Regions from separate parts of the Paenibacillus sp. PsM32 genome, predicted to be linked through region 1. Evidence: riboswitches for the same ligand, from Rfam matches in the RefSeq annotation. Region 1 holds a riboswitch; each other region holds the start of a gene.
The links. A riboswitch is a leader RNA that binds a small molecule or an ion and turns the genes downstream of it on or off. The one in region 1 is predicted to bind cyclic di-AMP.

Region 1 (2,274 bases):
TGCATGTTATTGACAGCACCTGTCTCTGAAGCGGTTGTGACGACAGAGTAGAATGAAGATTGTGCTTCACCTAACCGTACTTCTTTCCCTTCCATCGATCCAGACTGATGTTGAATACCTAATTGATTAATCAATGGATTCCCTTGAGATTCACTGACAAGAGACACACTAAGCATGACGACAAACATCATCACCATGGATACAAATAATACTCTACCTTGTTTGGAGTTGCCGACCATTTTACCATACGTAAATGGAAGTGACATCGGTACAAGTAACATCATTAACATCTGTAACATGTTACTGAATCCGCCCGGATTTTCAAAAGGATGAGCAGAGTTGGCTCCAAAATATCCGCCACCATTGTTACCTAATTCTTTGATCGCTAGAAATGATCCTATAGGGCCGGTACCAATCTGTTGCTCTGTTCCTTGTAACGTCTGCGCAGTGATTAAAGTATGCAATGTCTGCGGTACACCTAATCCTACAAATACAATTGCCATCACAAATGCTAATGGTAACAAGATTCGTGTGATTGCTCGTACGAGATCTGTAAAGAAATTGCCGAGTGGCTTACCTGTGATTCCTCTAATAAATGCAATAGCGACTGCAATCCCTGTTGCCGGCGATACAAACATCATAAAGATGATCGCTGTCATCTGTGAAAATAAAGACAATCCGCTTTCTCCACTATAATGTTGTAAATTGGTATTTGTAATAAAACTAATCGCTGTATTAAATGCCAGATCAGGACTCATATTGGTAATCCCTGCTGGATTCATTGGTAAAATATGTTGGAAACGAAAGATCATGTACGTAATCAGCAATATCACTGAATTACTGATCAGAACTGCTCCTGCATACTGTTTCCATGTTTGATTTTCATTTTTGATACCGCCGAACCTGTAAATCCATTTCTCTATCGGATAAAACCAACGATCCAAGCGATTGGGTTTATTTTCAAAAGCATAAGCAATATAATGTCCGGTTGGCCGAGCAATAATTATAGCGATGATAATAGTGACTGCAATTCCGATATATGAAAAGATACTCACGATGTTCTCCCCTGACCCATTAGAATTTTTCTGGATAAATCAATGCATAACATAGATAGATTGTTAATCCACCAATAATAATCCACAGCAGCCAAGTCATCGCTTATTCCTTCTTTCTCCGATAGCTACAGATGCCCATTGCAGCAACCCGCTCAACCCTAAAGTCATGATCACCATTAAACCAATCATCAGTATATCCATCATGTGTGTAAGACTCCCTGCATTCATTTTGTAAGTAATCATTTGCTAAAAAAGGCATAAAAAAAGAAGCCTGGAGAAAAGCAGAACTTTTCCCCAGGCCTCTACAAACACGCACACTTATCGTGTACCTGCCGAGTTGCTGGTTAGGAGTTCTCCCCTATACGCTTACGGAGTTAGCTGTCGGATTCGGGCTGGAAGATCGCCCGTTCCGGTAGATACCGGAATTCACCCCATGTTGTGTAGTAACTGACTCTTCGTATCAGTTATCTTCATCAACGGTTGGTTCCCCCGCTTTTCATATGCATATGAAAATTAAGCGTTGTGACATTGTTAACATATCAAAAAACACAGAGTCGTATTACACTGTGTCAGATCGGCACAAGCTTCACACTTCTCTCCTAATCCACGCTTACGAGGTTAGCTGTCGGATTCGGGCGGTGAGAGTCGCCCTACTGCATTGTCTGACTATACCATGGTTAAGTCAGTATGCAGATTCACCCCAACGATTCACATTCCGGCTCTCACACCGTTTTGTGAAATCGCAATTTGGTTCCCCCGTTTTTCGGTTAATACCGAAAACTCAGCGATCAACAAACATTGGAAACTTCATTTATATCAGTTGCTGAATCGTATTCATCAACTGCCTGCAATGAATAATACGCCTGTCCTTGTCAACTGTAAAGCTGAGAAAAGACGCAAAAAAAGCTGTGAATCATCACAGCTTTCATTTTCAGATAACTATTGAAAAGTTATCTATCTCAGGCTCCTATTTTCTCTCTTTTTCATCGTTTATCTACTTTTTTATTTTAGTTACATGATATTCATCATTGTTTTGCAGTAAATTCTGAAAACGATTATGTCATTTGTTACGCAACATCCTATTATTTTGCCTTGTTATGTCAACCTGTATAAATTTCATAAGCAAAATGGTACAACGTGCTGATGTCTGAATTAAGTTGTTTTCCATTGTTGAAAAATTGGATTCTGACTACATCATAGTAATGTCTGTACCGAGATG
Region 2 (2,274 bases), on a different contig from region 1:
GACTACGTACATCTCCCCAGCTAGCATGATGTTGAGCGATATGAGATTGTGCTTGCTGTAACGAGCATTTTTTCAGCGTAGAGAATACCCGGCACCATTTCACCAGGTCTAAATGTTGAACCTGATCGGTAAACGAATATTCCGCCCAACCGGTAATCCCATGACTTGCTATTTTTAACAGCCCACAATGCAGATACCCATCCATATCAGGTAACGCGAGCAGATGATTATCATACTGGAACACTTCAATCGAATGAATATGATGTATAGCCAGATCCACCGTGGATACAGTGTTGCTAGCAGGCGCTATCGGCGAAATTAAACTCATCTCAAATCTACACTCCTTCAAATAAAATCGCTATCTCTATACATAGTAAAACCAGATAAATCAGTAGCCGGCACACTTTTTTGATGTCAGATATTGTTAGCAATCATAGTACCGTTAAGGGTAGAAGTAAAATCAAATCTAAGCTTTTAATAGGCGTTATATGCTTGAAAATAACGATGTAATCGGATTCATTGGACTCAATCACGTTCTAATGGCTATCATGCTCGCTGATGCAACCTTTTATATAAATACTGCGCAAACAGCAGAAAAAAAGGATGGAATGATGCAAATAAGAGCATACTGCTCAAAAGATAAAGGAATTGATTCAAATTCACTCCTTATGAAGAGTCAGACTGCTTTACAAACGAAAAAGGCGGGCGTATGATTTCATTCAAGTTCATTACAGCTTAATGACTGAAAGGCTAAATCTAGACCTTTCAGAAAGCGGGGGAACCATACGAATAGACAGGGTATTACAAGATCTATTCAGGGGTGAATCAGAGATGACAGCTCAGGCTGATCTATCTGTAGGGAGACTCTTACTTCCGAATCCGTCAGCTAACCTCGTAAGCTGCAATAAGAGAGACGACAACAGTCATCTATGCCATTATCAGGGGCTTTTTTGCTCCTGTCTTAGAAGCTGATGAAGAGGTCCTCTTCTAACGGCTTTTTTTTGTTGTCTACAATGAGTGGAGGAGCGCGAACACGCATGGAGTACGAACAGGAATTTGTACTGGTATCGCCTGCTACAGTAGCAGGGGAGCAATTTATTCAATTACTCAAAGTTAAAAAAATACCGTTTGCTATTATAGTGAACAGTCAGGCAGATCAGATTCGATTTGAAAAGATAGGTATTGAGCATATTCTAGTAATAGATACTCAGCGACAAGACTTATGGCGTATCCCGCAATTGAATATTGGCAAAATCTATTTATTTGAACGTAGTCTACCGTTATGTTGTCGTTATATCCAGATCTGTCGTGCATGGACATCTGATAAGCTATATGTCATTACAGAAGGCAGCCAATCACGCTTAATTTATCGTGGTTTGGGTGCAGATTATATTATTCATACCAATGGAAGTAGCGCTTCGTTTTTATTATAAAAAAAGACTGCTGATCCAACGATCATTTTATTTTGCAATTTGTCGGTGATATCTTGATAATAAAGAAGATAGAGAACCAAGATGATGCGCAGAATGGAGATGATCGTTGTGATCGGTAAAACAGCACTCGTCGCTGGAGCAACAGGTCTTGTGGGCAAAAAGTTGTTGCGTCAGTTATTAGATAGCACAGAATATACACGAGTGATTGCTCTTGTCCGCGAACCTGTGCAACAACTACAACATCTGAAGTTGCAACAGATCGTAGTGGATTATCATAGATTAGAAGATTATCGAGCAGAGATGAAAGCAGATGATGTTTTTTGCTGTCTCGGTACAACGATTAAGCAAGCAGGAACGCAAGCGCAGATGATCGAGATTGATGTATTGTATCCTGTGTCTGTCGCTATGGTGGCGTACAAACAAGGAGCCAAGCAGTTTATCGTGATCAGCTCGATGGGCGCTGATCCCAAATCCAGTATTTTTTATACACGTACCAAAGGAGATATGGAGCAACGGTTACAACAAGTTGGTTATTCTTCATTATCGATTGTTCGCCCCTCTTTATTGCTAGGCAAACGCAAAAATAGCCGCGCAGGAGAGCAATTCGGTGCTGTAGTCTCTCAAGCACTATCATTTCTAATGATAGGTCCTCTCCGCAAATATCGAGGTATCGAAGCAAGTGACGTTGCACGAGCGATGTATCGGATCGCTCAGACCTCCAAGTCAGGTACTCACATATATATGTCAGATCAATTGCAACGAATCGCAGACGAGTCCCAGAGTCGCTCCGCTTCAATGAGCAAATCAGCGAGATCATAGTAGGTTATAGTTCAATTTTTAA
Region 3 (2,274 bases), on a different contig from region 1:
TAGGAATGACACTCGTATCGACTGCAATCGTACGACCTTCTGTTACACGTGCTCCAGAAGCAGTCACTGTACCTAGACCAGGTTCTTGAGACGAATAAGCAGTAAGAGATACATTGTTCAGTACTTTCGCATAAGAAAAATCTACACCTGCTTTGGAAGTACTATTACTGGAACCTCCACTAGATGATGCAGCTGCAAGAAGCTTAGGCTCTTCTTTTTTGGTGCCTATTGCTACAATCTTATCTTGCACTTTTGCGGTTGTTTTTTTATCAACCATACGTTTGGAGACGAATTCTCCATCTTCGTATACTTTCTCGATGTATTGAACCACTTTACCTGTTTGACCACTTTGTACTAACTTTGTTTTACCTTCAACCATAGAAGCATCGGTTTTTTTAACAGTTTGATAAGGAATCTTTACAACTTTTTTCGCTACAAACGATTTGGTGCGAACAATCTTGATATCCATATTGTCATGAACTGAAGATTCCATTGCTGGTGTAAGTTGATCTTGACCTGACAATGTTAATCCAGCTTGCTCCAATGTGTTACCAACTGTCTTAGAGGTGGTATAGATTTTCTTCGTGCCACCATCTGCCGTAATGTTTACTGCAACCGCATGGTTAATATAAACTTTATCGCCGTCTTGAAGTGCGCCATTCATCGGCATTGACACTTTATCTTGTGGTGCCACTTTAATTTGATTTTCATCAAGCAGTTGAGAAAGCATCAATTTACGTGTTTCCACGGTTTGTGCTTTGCCGTCAATGACAACAGAAATATTTTTACCCGCTTGATTATAAAGTAGGGACAATAGCATCGCTGCAAGAGCGATAACCAATAATGCAGCCCACAATACATAGCGTAGATTTTGTTGCTTCCAACTCAGCGCATAAGACATGCTGGATGAGCGCGAACCATGGGTTTTTTCGAAAGGAGCAATTGCCACTTCTTCCGTCCTCCTTCATAGTCTCGCCGTCTAGCTGTGACGTAATTGTATATGACGCGACTATATAACAGAATTTTCACAGGCTGATCGTAAGCATAAGATTATCGAATCTGTGTGATAATCTTTCGTGATGTTCAAAAATGCCTGCGCCATGGTCAGTCTAAGGGACATACCTAATATCTGAAAGATCAAGCTTCAAATATCGTATCTCTATACCTTTTCCTTTTGCCCAAAACAAAAGAAGCCTCTGGAAAAGAGCAAGAGCAACTTTTCCTTGGCTTCCGACGTATTTGAATACAGTTCGGAAAACGTTAGAAAATACGAGGTTGCCTCTGCATCGCTTACGGGGTTAGCTGTCGGATTCGGACACATTGTATTGCTTGCCCTTTGAAGGCTCCTCCGCTCATGGCGCGAGTACCTCCAATTCACCCCATAGACCCTGTAAAAGGAATCATACATAATGACTTCGGTATTCTGATAATAATGGCTTGAAGACATATGTTGGTTCCCCCGTTTTCCTATGCAGGAAACTCAGCGAGACCGAATCATGGAATCTTGCGTGATAACAGCAAGATTAAATCACTGATGAAATAATATCCCGAACCCAACCCTCATGTAAAGCGACGAGCAAGCACGTTTTTCTGAATAAATGGTTAAAAAGTTGTCATATTCTTCGATTTTTTGATGATAATTTATTCATATATCCGTTTAACGATGTTTTTTGCGTGATTTACTCTGTTTTTCATCGAATGCCAAATCGTTCCAGTGCATTTTTAGTTGTAATTGTACTAATTTCTTCCAGTGATACCCCTTTTAACGCTGCTGCCGCTTCTGCTACAAGTGTCACATAACCGGACTCATTTCGTTTTCCACGATAAGGATGTGGTGTCAAAAATGGGGAATCTGTTTCAAGTAAAAGACGGTCCCTCGGAACCTTTTGTAACACCTCTTTAGGTTGCTTCGCATTTTTGAATGTAATCGGTCCTCCAAACGATAAATGGAAGCCCATATCAAGACACATTTTAGCTGTTTCCCAGCTACCTGAAAAAGAGTGCATTACTCCTCCGACTTCATGTGCATTTTCTTCACGTAAAATCTTTACAATATCTTCGTGTGCATCACGATTATGAATCACAATCGGCATATGAATGGAGCGTGCCAGACCAATTTGTTCACGTAATACTTTGTGTTGCACTTCTTTTGATGAAGTATCCCAGTGATAATCAAGACCGATCTCACCGATAGCGACTACTTTCTCATGTTTGCATAACGATTCGATCCATTCGAGATCACCAGGTTGCATATGAATCGCATCTACAGGATGC

Region 2: another riboswitch for cyclic di-AMP. It lies ahead of QCD85_RS11090 (hypothetical protein); the one in region 1 lies ahead of kdpF (K(+)-transporting ATPase subunit F).
Region 3: another riboswitch for cyclic di-AMP. It lies ahead of QCD85_RS21960 (ubiquitin-like domain-containing protein); the one in region 1 lies ahead of kdpF (K(+)-transporting ATPase subunit F).

Annotation. Positions count from the first base shown of each region.
Region 1 is NZ_JARUWY010000010.1:99,922-102,195, reverse strand. Features, by position in the region: gene kdpA (potassium-transporting ATPase subunit KdpA) at 1-1,055, opposite strand, end outside; gene kdpF (K(+)-transporting ATPase subunit F) at 1,075-1,155, opposite strand; cyclic di-AMP (ydaO/yuaA leader) riboswitch at 1,404-1,585, opposite strand; cyclic di-AMP (ydaO/yuaA leader) riboswitch at 1,648-1,852, opposite strand; gene QCD85_RS17975 (carboxypeptidase regulatory-like domain-containing protein) at 2,156-2,274, opposite strand, start outside.
Region 2 is NZ_JARUWY010000004.1:226,143-228,416, forward strand. Features, by position in the region: gene QCD85_RS11085 (hypothetical protein) at 1-328, opposite strand, end outside; cyclic di-AMP (ydaO/yuaA leader) riboswitch at 739-916, shown strand; gene QCD85_RS11090 (hypothetical protein) at 1,038-1,433, shown strand; gene QCD85_RS11095 (oxidoreductase) at 1,515-2,252, shown strand.
Region 3 is NZ_JARUWY010000018.1:13,090-15,363, reverse strand. Features, by position in the region: gene QCD85_RS21960 (ubiquitin-like domain-containing protein) at 1-949, opposite strand, end outside; cyclic di-AMP (ydaO/yuaA leader) riboswitch at 1,273-1,496, opposite strand; gene QCD85_RS21955 (TatD family hydrolase) at 1,692-2,274, opposite strand, start outside.